DNA from 2 places in the Hahella chejuensis KCTC 2396 genome. Region 2 is predicted to be linked to the other one. Evidence: predicted binding sites of a transcription regulator. Region 2 holds the regulator's gene; the other holds the start of a gene.
The links. The regulator sigma-54, encoded in region 2, starts transcription at its own class of promoters, with help from an activator protein. The targets are predictions, from matches to a motif close to TGGCACNNNNNTTGCTNT.
Positions count from the first base shown of each region.

Region 1: HCH_RS13685 (PEP-CTERM sorting domain-containing protein) is a predicted target of sigma-54. The motif match lies at 4,170-4,187, and genes of this name have one in related genera.

Region 1 is NC_007645.1:3,133,179-3,141,007, forward strand. Features, by position in the region: gene HCH_RS34765 (trypsin-like serine protease) at 1-558, shown strand, start outside; gene HCH_RS13665 (Crp/Fnr family transcriptional regulator) at 753-1,460, shown strand; gene HCH_RS13670 (DUF7482 domain-containing protein) at 1,468-1,998, opposite strand; gene HCH_RS13675 (copper chaperone PCu(A)C) at 2,086-2,553, opposite strand; gene HCH_RS32355 (hypothetical protein) at 2,761-3,246, shown strand; gene HCH_RS13685 (PEP-CTERM sorting domain-containing protein) at 3,375-4,112, opposite strand; gene HCH_RS13690 (ImpA family metalloprotease) at 4,552-7,647, opposite strand.
Region 2 is NC_007645.1:5,456,942-5,464,770, reverse strand. Features, by position in the region: gene yjgA (ribosome biogenesis factor YjgA) at 1-9, opposite strand, end outside; gene mgtE (magnesium transporter) at 100-1,461, opposite strand; gene HCH_RS23915 (HPr family phosphocarrier protein) at 1,700-1,969, opposite strand; gene rapZ (RNase adapter RapZ) at 2,064-2,924, opposite strand; gene ptsN (PTS IIA-like nitrogen regulatory protein PtsN) at 2,951-3,415, opposite strand; gene hpf (ribosome hibernation-promoting factor, HPF/YfiA family) at 3,422-3,730, opposite strand; gene HCH_RS23895 (RNA polymerase factor sigma-54) at 3,846-5,342, opposite strand; gene lptB (LPS export ABC transporter ATP-binding protein) at 5,465-6,190, opposite strand; gene lptA (lipopolysaccharide transport periplasmic protein LptA) at 6,187-6,711, opposite strand; gene lptC (LPS export ABC transporter periplasmic protein LptC) at 6,695-7,273, opposite strand; gene HCH_RS23875 (KdsC family phosphatase) at 7,278-7,814, opposite strand; gene HCH_RS23870 (KpsF/GutQ family sugar-phosphate isomerase) at 7,814-7,829, opposite strand, start outside.

The DNA of each region.
Region 1 (7,829 bases), 2.3 Mb from region 2:
GACGATCCTGGATTTCCGACAGATCCAAATGACCCTAATGATCCTAACGAGCCGGGTGAGCCAACCGATCCGACGGACCCAACTGATCCGACAGATCCAACGGACCCGACCGATCCCACTAATCCGGACGATTGTGAACTGACCGAATCGCAAAAAGCTCTGTTGGAAGCCCATAACCAGGCGCGTAGCGAGGGCCGTAACTGCGGTTCAGCCTACTTCCCGGCTGCGGAGCCGCTGGTATGGAACTGTAAGCTTGGCGCCGCGGCGACCAAACACACTGAAGACATGGTCAACAACAACTTCTTCAGCCATACCGGTTCCGACGGTTCTCAAGTTGGCGATCGCACCCGCGCGGAAGGCTATAACTCCTGGCGCGTAGGCGAGAACATCGCCGCGGGTTATGAGTCTACACAGCAAGTGATGGCGGGCTGGCTGAAGAGCCCGGGTCATTGCTCCAATATCATGGGAGCGGAGTACACCGAAATGGGCGCGAAGAAAGTAAGCACGTCCTCGGCCAGTTATCCGCATTATTGGACCTCCGTGTTCGGCGGGGAATAAGTCCGGCATTATCACCGCGCCGCCTGGACCCTCCTGCGGCGCGGTCTTTTTATGTTAACTCCTTCCTGAATCTCCACACTCTGCGACTGTCGGACAAAGGATACGCGCGCAATTAGCAATGAAGTTTTGTAAGATCAAAACCTGAAACGCGCCGAATTTCATTGTCATCACCTCAAAATAATAAGCACTGCGCCATGCCCGACAAGCTGCTCATTCACGATTATTACGACCTGCTAAACCGCGGAGCCTGGTTTCGCGCTATCCCTGAAGATTTGAAAACAGAGCTGCTGAATCTGGCGCAGATAAAAGCGCTGCGGACGGGAGAATTTCTGTTTCAGCGTGGCGACAAACCCGCAGGTATTTACGCCGTGGTGAAAGGGTCGTTGAGAGTCGCTGGCGTCAACGAAAATGGCAAGGAAGCGATCCTGGCGTTTGTCGAACCGCCTAACTGGTTCGGAGAAATCGCCTTATTTGACAGACTGGATCGCACTCACAGCGCCCTGGCGGAGTCCCCGACCACCTTGTTGCACTTACCGCAAAAAGGGCTGGAAACGCTACTGGCGGCGAAGCCGCATTTCTGGAGGGACTTTGGAGTTCTGCTTTGTTTCAAGCTGCGCCTGGCGTTTCGCGCGGTGGAAGACGCCACGCTGTTACCTGCGCCTCTGCGATTGGCGCGCAGGCTGGTGGTGATGGCGGAGGGTTATGGCGACTTCAGTGGACAGGCGCGACGCGTGATACATATACAACAGGAACAGCTGGGGATGATGTTGGGGGTGTCCAGACAAACGGTGAACCAGATCCTGAAGGAGCTGGAGCAGAAAGGGCTGATCGCCACCTCCTATGGGGAAATCCAGATTCTGGATATGGACGCGCTGAAGTCGCAGGCGGGCATGCTGGAATAGACCGCAATCACCACTGATAGCGGTCAATGCGTTCGCCTTCATAACGCACTACGGGACAATTCACCACAATGTCCGTGCGCAGAATCTCCAGCTTTCCCTGACTCTCCGCCACGAAGATCTGCTCTTCGGATTTAAGCTCCACGGGCGTTGCGCCAGCCTTCCAGACGACCTCATACATCAGCCACAAAGGACTGTATTGTAAGTTGACATGGTTCGAACTCAGCGGCTCTGGCGCAGAGGGAAATATGCTGGGTTGATCAAAGTTGCGGACTCGGTAGACCCTCTCCAACACCGTACGAACCTGAGGCGGCTTGGGGTAATCCGGGATGGCGTCCCGCAAGCGGGGAGCGTAATTGGCTTGCATGCTCTCCGCCATGGCCCGATCGGAGACATCAGTGGTGACATAGTAGACGCGTTCGCCATTGTACCAGGCGGGGTGCGCCGCCAGATTTACGTGGGCGCTGTGAGCATTGGAATAACCCTGTCCTGCACAACCGGTCATGGCGAGGATGAAGACCCCTATGGCTAGGCGCAGCATGTCCAACTCCCTTGTTTGCATTCTTTTCCAGTGTAGACAAGGATACGGTCATACGCCCGCGGCCAGAAAAAGAGAGCGGGATTGGATTCAGGGGCCTTCGTAAGAAATGGGCTTGACTTCAAACTCCACCGAAATGGGGGCTCCGTCAGCAAGGTTCAGGGTGACGCTGACATGGTCGCCAGGGCTCAGCGGACGTTGCCGTTGCATCAGCATCAAATGCATGCCGCCGGGGTTGAAGGAAAGGGACTCGCCAGCTTTCAGTTCTAAGCCTTCCCCCATGTGCTGCATGCTCATCTGGCCGTTGTTGTTGATGGTTTGATGCATCATAACCTGACCAAAATCCGCGCTTTCTGCGCTCGTAATAGTGATTGTCCGATCCGACGCATTGTTGAGGGTGAAGTAGCCCGCCATGGGAGTGGTTCCCGGCGTAAAGCGAATCCATGCGTCGCTGGTTTCGACGGCCTTCGCCTCTTCATTTTGCGCGGAGGCGAGAACTGGCGATGATATCAGGGTGGCGGTGAGGAGGGCTCGAATCAGGCTTTTTTTCATCATCATTGAGAGCTATCAAGTGCGGTCACAAGGTTGAGGCGGCAACCATTCCGGGTATATAACTGGAGGCCAAGCCTACCACAGGGCGCACACTGAGAAAACGTAGCTTTAACGGGGAGTTATGCGTCCAATTGTCGCTGGACAATTTCTGATCCGAAAGGCACACTGCGCGGCCACATCCTTCCCATCGTCAACGCGAATGAGGTTTTGAAGTTGCAGTTCAAGCGTTATTGGGTGCGAGGCGCAGCGTTGCTCGCCCTGGTCTTGTTTATGGTGGGGCTAAGCCTGGTGAGGCAGTGGCTTCCCGGCGTTGGTTCTCTTGATCTCGACCAGTTCGAGAATATCCATTATGTGAACGCCGTCGAGTGTACGCCTGGGCAAGGTGAGTGTCGGGTTCCTGTCAACGAAGGCAGTGTGAGCTTCTCATTTGGCGATGAGCCAATTCGTCCCGCGCGCGCGTTTCCAATTCGCCTTCAATTGCAGGGCGTAAAAGCGGATCAGATCCGAGTCGACTTTGAGGGGGCCGATATGTATATGGGCCTGAATCAAACCAGGCTGACGCAGATGGCGGATGGGTCCTATCAAGGTGAAGGGTATCTGCCTGTGTGCATTACCGGACGGATGGCGTGGCGGGCGACTATCTTTATCGCCAAAGGGAGCGACACGCTAGCGCTGGTGTTGGAGTTTGTCACGGAGTGAGTAAAAACGTCCCTGTTCGGTTGTAGTCGGGAGGGGTGTAATAAGAGTGTAAAAAATATCTACACTCTTCGCTGCGCCTTACACCTGTCACCCTGTTTCTATCGACTTATTATACGAATTTTCAGATATCAGACTTTTTTACGACGGGAAAGACTCAGGCTCACCAGCCCCAGTCCCAACATTGCTAATGTGCCTGGCTCAGGAACGCTCAAGCCGCCTTCAATCACATCGTTAGCACAGGTAGCGGACCAACGCAGACCCAATGAAGTGGACTTGCTAAGATCGGTGATGCCCAGATCGGCCAAGGTTAAAGTAAATGACAGGACGCCCAGTGTGCCGACGGTATTGCTAACCCCGCTCAGGTCTGCGCTGGAAGTCTCGCCTGCAACCAATGTGGCTTTACTGGTGTTCACGCTGACTTCTTGATTCTGTCTTACACTGCTGCTGGCGCCAGTGATAACCAGTTGGTCCATGTAGTCAACCATGGATAAACTGTAAAGATCTCCGGTAGAAGCATCTAAAGCGTATTCCCATTTTTCACCGTTGCTGACGTCGTCGTCTTTGTAGCGATCTGCTGCGCTGCCAAAGGGGTTCCAGCCGTTAACGCTAATGAACAGGTCGCCATACATATGGCCAAGGCTATCTGCACCTTCGAAGAAGTTTGTGAATACAGACACATAGAGATTGTCACTATCGTGAGTCACTTCCATATGAGTAATTTGGTAGACGTCTGCGTTACCATATACGTCGCCGTTGTATGAAAGACCGGCTCCGTTATATCCATCATTGATCGTTACGGCATGTGCGCTGACTGCGGCTACGCTCAAAGACAGCGCTGTAAGGGCGTGCTTTATTCTTGAGGTCATAACCAACTCCTTTTCTTTTATTTGGGTAAAGTAGGTCTGAGTACATCACCGCTTTCTCAGGCATTGGTTGTGCCAAAACCAAATTAACCTTAATTTTCAATGTGACAGACAGTCGCCAAATAGTCCGTATTATATAATCCGTAAAATTTACTGACAGTGAATAAGAAAAGTCTGAGAATGCAGACATATGAAAGTACTTAACAAAAATCACATATATTATTGATAATAAAGAAATAAACGGGATGTTTTGAAAGGCCTTCGCACTTTTACATGTCAACAGGATCGGACAGATAAAAGGAAATTCTTAAAATGAACGCTGTAAATTTTCTGACAACTGTACGTTATCCCGGACACTTTCATCGGCTTGTCTGAAAAGAAAAAGCGGCGCTAAGCGCCGCTTTTTAATCACCATACATTACCACGCTGGTGAGAAAAATTATTACAGGCTAGGCCAGGTTTGCACGCCATCCACTAAGATGCTCGGTTTATCCAGGCCATAACAGAACTGGTCGCCGCCAGACGCATAGTACTTGCGCGGCGCTACAGGCAGGCTGAAGGATGCGACCTGGGCTGAGGCCTTGGCGCTAAACGGCAGCGCCCACATAGTCAGGTAGTCGCGGAAGTCCAGCCCGGTGGCATGGGACACGGCAACCGTCATCCAGTCGTTACTGTTAATGCTTTTTGCTTCCGCCAGACTGTATTGAGAGAAACCAAGATTGCTTTTCGCCGCCGACCAGGCCTCTTCGCTCGCTAAAGCCGCATTGAAGTTGCGGTCGAGGATGTGCAGTCTCGGCAGCAAATTCCAGCCGTCATTCAACTTGCCTTCGCCCTGAGCGGTCATCATCATTTGTACCGTGATTCCTGCGCCGTTGGACCAGCCGGTTAACTTTTGGCTTTGCACGTAGGCTTGAGGGTTGGATTCACTGACGGAGTCGCGCAGCACCTTGAACATGCTTTCAAAAGGCAACGACTGACAGCCTGGGTTTTTGCCGGTATCGATGTAGTAATGCGACTTCGAGTAGTAGGAGTAGGGGTTGGTGCTTGCATGCCCATCCCAGCCGCTAAAGCGGAATCGGCCGCGCTCCAGACCATGCCCCAGCTCGTGGATGTCGCCGTGCCCGATAGGGCTGAATTCCCAATAGGCGTCATAGGGATTACCGGAACATCCGTAACCGCAGGTGGCCTGATCCGCATTCATGTGCTTCACGATATCGATATGCTCGATATCCAGGTTGTGTGCAGTGGCGAAATCATGAATCTCCGCCACCACGTCTATGCCCGGACCTTTGAAGCCGGCGAGAACATGAGGGAAGTTATGAATGTAACGCATGGTTCCCGCCGCTAAAGCTGCGCCGGTCTTCCAGTTTTCGTCCTGCATGGACTTACGCATTTTGTCCAGTTTGGAGTGGACTTCGAAGCCAGGCGTCACTAACTCGGCCCAATCGTAGTCGCCTTGAGCTAACGCCTGCTCGAAGCTGGCGTTATCTTCTTCGCCGTTCCAGAAGGGGTGTTCGCCCACGTTCTCGAAACGGAAAGAGACGTTTTTGCCGTTGCCGCCAAACTCAATCTGCAGCGGGCCCCCGTAAGTGGAGGTGAAAGTGATGCTCTCGCCGGATTTAATACTGAATTTCGGCGTCTGCAGGAATTTAGGGCGTGTATATCCGTTCTTCTCAAACTGATGGGTGGCGCCGGAACGCTGTGTGTTTACGAAGATGGAGGTGGCCACATCGGCATTGTCCAGGCGGGTCACCTTCACTGTGTAACCCGGTAGGGCGTAGACGCCGGCGGCGCGGAAATAACGCTTACTTTCCATGTCTATGGTCTTGGTGACTGGCGAGACATGGTTGAAGCTGCTGCGGCTGAAGTTCCCCATGTCCTTTTGTGCGGGGTTCAGTGCGCGGTAATTGTAGACAGAATAATCCGCGTACAGTGATTTCAGAAATGCGTTGTCTTCCGTCGTGATTTTGTCCATGGGATAGGTGACGCTGGCGCGGTAGTGGTCGCCCAATAAAGCGAGCAACTTCTGATAGCGTTTACCTTCGTCGGCGAAGATATTCGTTTTATTTTTGTCCAGATTGGACATGATGTTGCGCACTTGGTCGGCGCCTTCAAAGAAACCGGCATTCAGGCCGCTGACGGCGGAGCAATTTTCGCCGTCGCAGGCGGACCAGTCGAAAGCATAGTCTTCGCTTTCAAAGTGGGTCAGCATGGTCTTTACTTGCGCAACGCTCTCTGGGATTTCGCCCATATCGTCGATGGAGTCATAACCGCTCAGATAGAGCCTTTTCCAGTAGTTGTCTTCCTGGTAGGACACGTTAAACAGTGTGAAGAGCTGGCCGCCCAAGCTGGTTAAATTACCGTCCCAATGAAGATACAGCACGGGCGTGCCCTTGGCCATGGCGGCGGCCACCGTAGCGGTGATGGCGTCAACATCCGCTTCTTCGCTTTTTTGGGAAATAATCAGCAGGTCGGGATTGTCGTTGAGACAACCCGCCAGCTTGGCCCCGTCACAATCTCCCTGTGCGTTGTAACTGACTGCTTCGCCGTAGCGATCATCCAGCCACTTGCGCACGCCGCTGGCGTCGTGAAACCAGTAGCTTTCATCCATTTGCGCCATGACGAGCTTCAAAGGTTTGGTATCGAAATTATCCCTGCCGCTCAGCCAGACGATGGCGTTGTGCATGAATTGATACATCTGCTCATTGGCGCTGCCGCGATTGCGCATGGGATTGCCGCCCAACACGAGATAACGCGCGTCGCTTTCACCGATAACGCCAAATCCGCGGTTATAGACGGTTTTTCCTTCATTGGCGGCATTGGATATTAAAATGGCTTCGTTTTCGCCGAACGTTGCGCTTATCTGCGCCGCATCATGAGTTGGGTCCCAGTCAATGGCGGTGAGGCTATCGCTTTTAGCGGCTCCATCGGTATTCAGTTGGAACAGTTCGATGCGGGCCTGAGCAAAGCGGCTGCGGTTGTTTTCTATGGTCCGTAACGCGGCGGACGCCAGATCGCGGCTGTTCTCGACAACCATTGCATTGCCTGTGCGAATAGCTTGCTCTACGGGGTTGAAGGCGACTTCCAGGTCAAACTGCAGGTCGGCGGTTTTCTTCCCGTCGGATACGCGAATGACTATGCCTTTAGCCATGCCTAAGTCATCTGCGTCAGGGGAGCCGGAAATTTTACCTGTAGCGGCGTCGATGCTCAGCCAGGCTGGACCGTTCACTAACTGAAAGGAGAGCGTATCGCCTTCTGCGTCGCTGACGGTTGGGGTGAAGCTGAAGGGCTCGCCTTCTTTGGCGGCCGGGTCTGGGGTTCCGGAAATGGTTGGGGCCTGGTTGTCGCCTGTATCGGAGCTGTCGTCGCCGCTGTCGGTCCCTGTGTCGTCCGAATTATTTCCGCCGTCAACTTCTGATCCATTGTTGTCGCCGCTGTTATTACCGCCGGTCTTGGCGTCGTCGTCAGATCCGCAGCCGGTCAAGGCTATAGCGCTTACCAGGAGTATCGATCCGGCTAAAGGATGAAACCGCAACATCTTATTTCCTCGTTTTCTACATTGGCGTTGATCAAAAAACCCGCAATATTACGTCGACGTATAAACGCGGGATATAAGCGGCGTGACAACAATTATAAAATGTGAAGTCACGCCAATTTATATGTAATTATTTGTGTACTTATGTGTTATTGATTTACTGTTTTCGAATAAAACGTAACGAA
Region 2 (7,829 bases):
ATGGTTCATTGAAATGCTCGAATCAACTCTCGGAAACTAAAATGGTAACACAGCGCTCAAATAAGATAAGAATAGACAGCTATTCGCCCTTGCGCCTGGTCAGGCGTAGGCGATGGTGGCGAGTCCCAGAAATGACATAAACCCAACCACGTCTGTGACCGTGGTCAGGATGACGCCTCCGGCCAAAGCGGGGTCTATTTTCAGGGTTTTTAGTATCAACGGTAAAGCCGTACCGGCGATGGCCGCCACGGTCAGGTTGATCAACATCGCGGAGGCGATAAGGACGCCAATGGTGACGTCGTTGAACCACACCATTGCGGCGGTCGCCACGACAAAAGCCCAGAGTACGCCATTAAAGGCGCCTACCAAAAACTCCCGATTCATCAGCCAGCGGATGTTATTGGAGCTGACCTTGCCGGTAGCCATCCCCCGGATGACCAGTGTGAGCGCCTGACTGCCGGCGATGCCGCCCATACTGGCGACAATAGGCATCAACACGGCCAGAGCGACCACTTTTGCAATGGTGGCCTCAAAGATACCAATGACCGCAGAAGCGAGAAATGCGGTGATCAGGTTTATGCCCAGCCAGACGGCGCGACTTTTAGCGGTCTTCATGATGGGGGCGAACATGTCTTCTTCTTCGTCCAGACCCGCCATGCTTAAGATTTCGTGGTCGGCGTTTTCACGGATAACGTCAACCACGTCATCGATGGTGATGCGGCCAACCAGCTTGCCTTTATCGTTGACGACGGGAGCGGAAACCAAGTCGTGGCGCTCGAACAGGGTGGCGACTTCTTTATCTGAAACCGTCGCAGGAATCGGCTCTACATCCGTGCGCATGATCTCCCGCACAGTGGAACTAAGACTGGACACCAATAGCGTGGTGACAGGGAGTACGCCGATAAAATCGTCTTTTCGATTCACCACCAGCAAGCTGTCGGTCATGTTGGGCAGACTTTTGTGGCTGCGCAGATAGCGAAGCACAACATCGACGGTAATGTCCGGACGCACGGTGATCATGTCCGTGTTCATCAGACCGCCGGCGGAATCCTCTGGATAGGCCAGTACTTCTTCCAGGCGCTGACGATCCTGGGCGTCCATGGTCTCCAGAACTTCCTGGATGACGGCTTCCGGCAACTGCTGTAGCAAGTCGGCGAGGTCGTCGACTTCGAAGTCTTCGGCGATCTCAATGACGTCCTGCGCATTCATTTCGCTCAGGAAGTCGGAGCGGATTTCATCGCTCAAATACTGGAGGACTTCGCCATCCAGTTCGTCATCGACTAACTGCCAGAGTAACTTCCGTTCATTGGGCGGGGATGATTCCAGCAAGTGGGCGATATCGCTGGGAGATAGGCCGCCGTTCAGGATGCGCGCGACCTGCTGCAAAGACCCGCTTTCCAGCGCTTCCGCAATGGAGCGCATACGGACCTTGGCAGTGCTTTTTTCGGTCGCTTGAGACATAGACTTACATCCGCGTTTAGGGCGGCCCGCAACGGGCAGCGAGGAAATTGCCGGATAAAATACAGAGACAGGCTCTGCGCCGTTGTGGCGCCAGTATAAGCGAGCCCACTATAAAGTGTAAGTTAAGACGAAAAATAGTCTAAGGAAAATCAGGGAATTGTCTTACTTTATTCAAGCGGTTTGTATTGTTTCAAGTGTTTGGAAGAGGTGGGGCGATGTGCCCCAAAAGCAGTAGGGACTATTCGCCCTCTCCGAAATAATCCTCGATCAGAGCCTTGATGGCGTGAAAAGCTTCCTCTTCGTCTGGGCCTTCTATTTTCAATGTGAGAAGCGTTCCCTTGCTGGCGGCGAGCATCATGACCGCCATTATGCTTTTTCCGTCAACTTCCTGGCCTTCTTTGGCTACTCTGATCTTGCTTGCGAATCGGCCGCTGGTGGACACGAATTTGGCCGCCGCTCGGGCGTGCAGGCCAAGCTTATTAATAATAGTGACTTGTTCCTGGATCATGGGGCGCGATGAGTATAAAAGATTGAAGTTTCCTGAATGTTGGATTCAGGCCGGTTTAATTGTTAAGCCGCAGTGGCTTTTTATTATTAGAACCTTATTGCGCCAGCTCTTTGTGGCGCACTTGGACATTATCATACTTTTTCTTGAAATGCTCTCCCAGGCGCTCGCAGATATAGACAGAGCGGTGTTGCCCGCCAGTACAGCCGATGCTGATGGTCATATAGGTGCGGTTGCTGTTCTGGAAGTGCGGAATCCAGGTCTCAAGAAAACTGATGATATGTTGCAGCATCTGTTCCGGTTCCGGATGCTGCTTCAGGAATTCAATGATTTCCTGATCGGTGCCTTTGTAGCCGCGCAGCGCGGTATCCCAGTAAGGATTGGGGAGGCAGCGCACGTCAAACACCATGTCGGAATCTGACGGTACCCCATGCTTGAAGCCGAACGACTGAAAGAGTAGGGCCAGCTCTTGGGTTTTATGTCCGATAACCCTGATCTTAACCTGATCTCGTAACTGGTAGATGGAAAGATCGCTGGTGTCTATATAGAGGTTCGCCAATGTGGCGATCGGCTCCAATAGCTGCTTCTCTTTGGCGATGGCTTCTTTCAGCGATGTGCTTTTGCTGCTCAGCGGGTGCTTGCGACGCGTTGCATGAAAACGTTTGATCAAGGTGGCGTCGTTAGCGTCAAGATAGATGATTTCCACATCAATATTATGCGCTTGCAGAGCGGCGTAAATAGACGGGAAATCAGATAAATCCCTATAAAGATTACGCGCGTCTATGCTGACGGCGAGTTGCTGGTTTTGGGTTTTTCCCTGGTCCAGCACCTCTTGGGTGAGAGGCGAGAGGAGACCGATAGGCAGGTTATCGATGCAGTAATAGCCCATATCCTCCAGGACATGGAGCGCCGTACTTTTTCCAGAGCCTGAACGACCGCTTACGATAATCAGCTTCATGTCTTCCTCTTTCCATCGAAGCTGGACTATTTCTCCAGCACCCTCCTGAACAGGGTTTCGTCGTTGTCACAGTCGCGTAGATGTTCGCAGAAGCGACGGTCATTGAACTTCTGGGCCAATTGGCTCAGCAGGTCTAAATGTTCGCTGGTAGCCTCCTGAGGCACAATCAGAACGAACAGAAGGTCGACGGGTTCGTTGTCTATGGCGTCAAAAGGGATTTTGTCCTTGAGCGTAATCAGAGCCCCTATAATGCGATCGCAGTTTTCCAGACGGCAATGGGGGATCGCAATACCCTGGCCGATACCGGTGCTGCCGAGTCTCTCACGGCATACCAGGTTGGTAAAAATGGCGTTCTCGTCCAAAAACGGAAAATGTTGCGCAATCAGATTGGCGATATATTCGAGAACGCGTTTCTTACTCGAGCCCGACACCCCACAGCGTGTGAGGGCGGGCGAGATAATAGACTCAATAGTTAGTGTGGTTTGGGCCATGTTCTGTTATCTGGCGGATGCGCCGTGCATCCGATCAACGTGCTTCTCTTTGTGTTTGAGGATCTGGCGGTCTAATTTGTCCACCAGCGCGTCAATGGACGCGTACATATCTTCGTGTTCAGCATTGGCATGCAGGTCAGCGCCGCTAATGTGCATGGTTGCTTCCGCAATCTGACGCTGTTTTTGAATGGAGAGCGTAACTTGGACATTACTGATACTGTCGAAGTGTCGTTCAAGTTTGTCGAACTTGTTGTTAACGTAGTCTTTCAGTGCTTCAGTTAACTCGACTTGATGTCCGGTGATGTTCATTTGCATACTTTGCTCCTAATGCCAATATACGGTGCATTATGAATTTTGCACTTCCATGAAAAATACTAGCACATCCATTTTGTGACTATTTGATTTAAGTCTTATGCCTGTATTCCTCCTTTTAAATTAATCGCTTACGTTCATTGGAAGGCGGAATGGAAAGCGCCTCCCGATACTTTGCGATCGTGCGACGGGCGACATTGATGCCCTGGTCGCCGAGCAGCGCAGCAATCTTGCTGTCGCTCAAAGGTTTCTTCGGTGATTCCGCCGCGACTAACTTCTTGATAATAGCTCTAATAGCGGTCGAAGAACACTCGCCACCCGTGTCTGTGCTGACATGGCTGGAGAAAAAGTACTTCAGCTCAAATACGCCGCGAGGAGTGTGCATATATTTCTGGGTGGTCACCCGGGAAATGGTTGATTCATGCATTTCCACTGCTTCCGCAATATCGTGCAGCACCAGCGGCTTCATCGCCTCTTCGCCGTACTCAAGGAATCCTTGCTGATGTTCGACGATTTGTGACGCAACTTTCAACAGAGTTTCATTACGGCTTTGCAAGCTTTTGATAAACCAGCGCGCTTCCTGTAACTGATCGCGTAAGTAAGTGTTGTCGGAGCTATTGTCCGCACGTCTCACCAAGCCCGCATAGCCTGGATTGATGCGGATCTTAGGGGCGATTTCCGGGTTCAGCTCCACCAGCCAGCGGCCATTGTTTTTTTTGACGATAACATCAGGAACCACATATTCGGTATTACTTTCCTGAATGCCTTCTCCCGGTCTTGGGTTCAGGCTTTGAATCAGCTTGAGCACTTCCCGCAGGTCGTCTTCCTTCAGGCGACTGCGGCGCATCAACTGGGCATAGTCGCGATTGCCAAGCAAGTTGATGTAATGGCTGACCACGAGTTTGGCCTGTCCTAACCAGGGCGTATCTTTGGGTAGCTGATTCAGCTGGCTCAGCAGGCAGTCCTGCAGGTTACAAGTAGCGACCCCGGCAGGATCAAACTGCTGAACGCGCTTTAACACTGCGCGTACTTCGTCCAACTCAATTTCTTCTTCGCCCTCAGTCTGCAGCCCACTGTGAATTTCATCGGGAGTGAGGGAAAGATAGCCGTCGGGATTGACCGCATCGATTATCGCAACGGCGATCATGCGGTCAATGTCGGACATGGGGGTAAGATTGAGTTGCCAGAGAAGGTGATCTTGCAGGGTTTCGCCTTTGCTGTTGCGGGACTCGAAATCGTATTCGTCATCCTCGCCGCCGCTGTAGCTGCTTGACCCGCTTTGAAAGACATCGTCCCAGGCGGTGTCGACGGGCAAGTCGTTCGGTATGGAGTCGGACCAGTTATCCTCCTCGGCGAACCCGCCTTCGTCCATGCCGGACTCTTGAGCTCGCTCTTTGCTGGAGTTATTGGCGAGCATGTCGCTGATCGTATCGTTCTGAACGTGGTTGGGGGACTCTTCCTCTTCAGACACTTCCAGCATGGGATTGGACTCAAGCGCTTGTTGAATCTCTTGCTGTAAATCCAGTGTTGAAAGCTGCAAAAGTTTTATTGCTTGTTGCAGTTGCGGGGTCATAGTGAGCTGTTGACCCAGCTTTAACTGCAATGAAGTTTTCATAACCATCTGATGCTTACCACCGATTCAGGCACAGATCTTGTGAGTTTGTCATAGTTATTGAGCGCTTTAATCCTAAGCTCTTGAGCCTTGGGGTCCATCTTGAATGGAAGCCGCCGGTTAAACTAAAGTTTGAACTGGTCACCCAGATAGACCTCTCTAACCTTTGGGTTGGCAAGGATATCACTAGGGGCGCCGCTTGCGATAATAAATCCTTCACTGACAATATAGGCGCGTTCACAAATATCCAAGGTCTCGCGCACATTATGGTCTGTAATTAAGACGCCGATGCCGCGCTTTTTAAGATGTTCGATAATCTGCTTGATGTCGTTGACGGAAATAGGGTCCACCCCGGCAAAAGGCTCGTCCAGTAGTACAAACTTTGGCTCCGTGGCGAGCGCGCGAGCGATTTCCACGCGGCGGCGTTCACCCCCGGAGAGGCTCATGCCAAGGCTTTTACGAATGTGGGTTATGTGAAATTCATGGAGCAACTCCTCCATTTTTTGCTTGCGTTCCTTGCGGTTCAGATCCGCCCTGGTCTCAAGAATGGCGTAAATGTTGTCTTCCACAGACAGCTTTCTAAATACGGACGCTTCCTGAGGTAGATAGCCAATGCCCTTGCGCGCTCTCCCGTGCATGGGCAGGCTGGTGATTTCGGCATCGTCAATAAATACGCTGCCTTTGTCGCTGGGGATCAGTCCCACCACCATGTAGAAGCAGGTGGTTTTGCCTGCGCCGTTAGGTCCGAGGAGGCCAACGATTTCGCCGCTGCGAATTTCAACGGAGACATCTTTTACTACAGGCCGTTTTTTGTAAGCCTTGGCCAGGTTTCTGGCGGCGAGAGTGCTCATTGTTTATTAGATTTGGGCGGATGATAGATGATTTCAACCTGCTCGGTTTGATTGCCCGATGAGGCTCCCTTCGCTGTGACTAAGCGTTTGTCTGTGAAATAAATAATTTCTTCGCCTTCTACTGAACTATTGTCCTGGAGAATGCGCGCATGGTTACGCATAACGACTTTACTCTGGCTGCGATCATAGTCCATGCTTTCTGCGTAAGCGTGGGTTTCAGTTTGTTTTTCTGCGTCAAATTGCACCAAGTGAGCGGGCTTACCCGTAGCTTGGAAGCGGCTGATGCCCTTGTCGTCAGTGTATAAAACAACTTTGTCCGCTTCGATGCTGGATTTGCCCTGGGTAATGACGACATTGCCGATATAGGTGTCGATGCCCTTTTGACCATCTCTTTCCCAGCGCCCGGCTTTAATACGCACTGGTTCGTCGCTCCCGTTAAGAAGGTCTAAAGCGTGGCTTAATGGAGTGAAAACCAGGGCCACCAACAGCGCCGCTGTGAATAGTTTACTTGGGTTGTGCATAAACGCCGGTTACCTGAGAAAGTAATACAATAAGCTTTTTATCAATGTCCGCCTCCATTCCGACAGCGGTTAACTGATTGATATTTGAAGTTATCTTAACGGGTTGATCGGTGCTGATAAAGCGTGACTTGTTGTTATAGTCGAGTGCTTGCGTTTGCATGAGGATCGGCGCCCCGTCGTCGGAAGCGCCATTTACTTCCACGTCTCCGCGCAGCTTCAGGGTGTCCTGCTTAATGAGCAGTTCGCCTTCCAAAGACTCTACATGCCAACTTTTCTCTCCTTGCTGGAAGATTTCCAGGTTGGGGCGCGTCAATACGCCGGTGTCCGTATCGGGATAGTGTTTCGCCAATTGGCTTTGTAAGCGACTGGTGAGTACGCCTTCTTTGTTGTAAGTCGTATAAACCGCGTTAATGACAAAGGCGTCAGGTTCGTCTTTCAGGAGTTGCTCTTCCTCGAAGAACGGTACGTTTGCTTCGTCTTGATAGGCGGCCAGATAAATAACCAGAATTGCCGCCAAAGCCGCGTATAGCCACTTGCTATATTGTCTGAGCAGTTCTGTCATGAAGTTATAGATAGGCTTCCAGAGAGGTGTGGAGCAATCCTTTGGCCGCCAGAATCATGTCGCACACCTCTCTGACTGCGCCTTTGCCGCCCTGGGCGGAAGTGCAATAAGCGGCGTGTTGACGGACAAACCAGTGGCCATTGGGGACGGTGGCGCCAAATCCGCAGCTGCGAATAGCGGCAAGGTCGGGTAAATCGTCGCCGATATAGGCGCACTCATCAAGCTCTAAACCAAGCTTGCCACGAATCTCATTAAGTCCGACAAGCTTGTCCTCGCGGCCTTGCAGTAACTCTAATATGCCCAGATCGCCAGCTCTTTTGGCGACCATGGCGGACTTGCGGCCGGTGATGATCGCCACAGTTACTCCAGCTTTTTGCAGTAGCTTGACGCCGAGTCCGTCGAGTATGGAGAAAGGCTTGAGTTGTTCGCCGGATTCGCCGAAGTAAAGAGTCCCATCCGTCAGGACGCCGTCTACATCCAGCGCCAGGAGCTTAATGGGCTTTAAAGCTTGAATCTGTTGTTCAGTCAGAGACGGCGACATTAAATAACTCCTGCA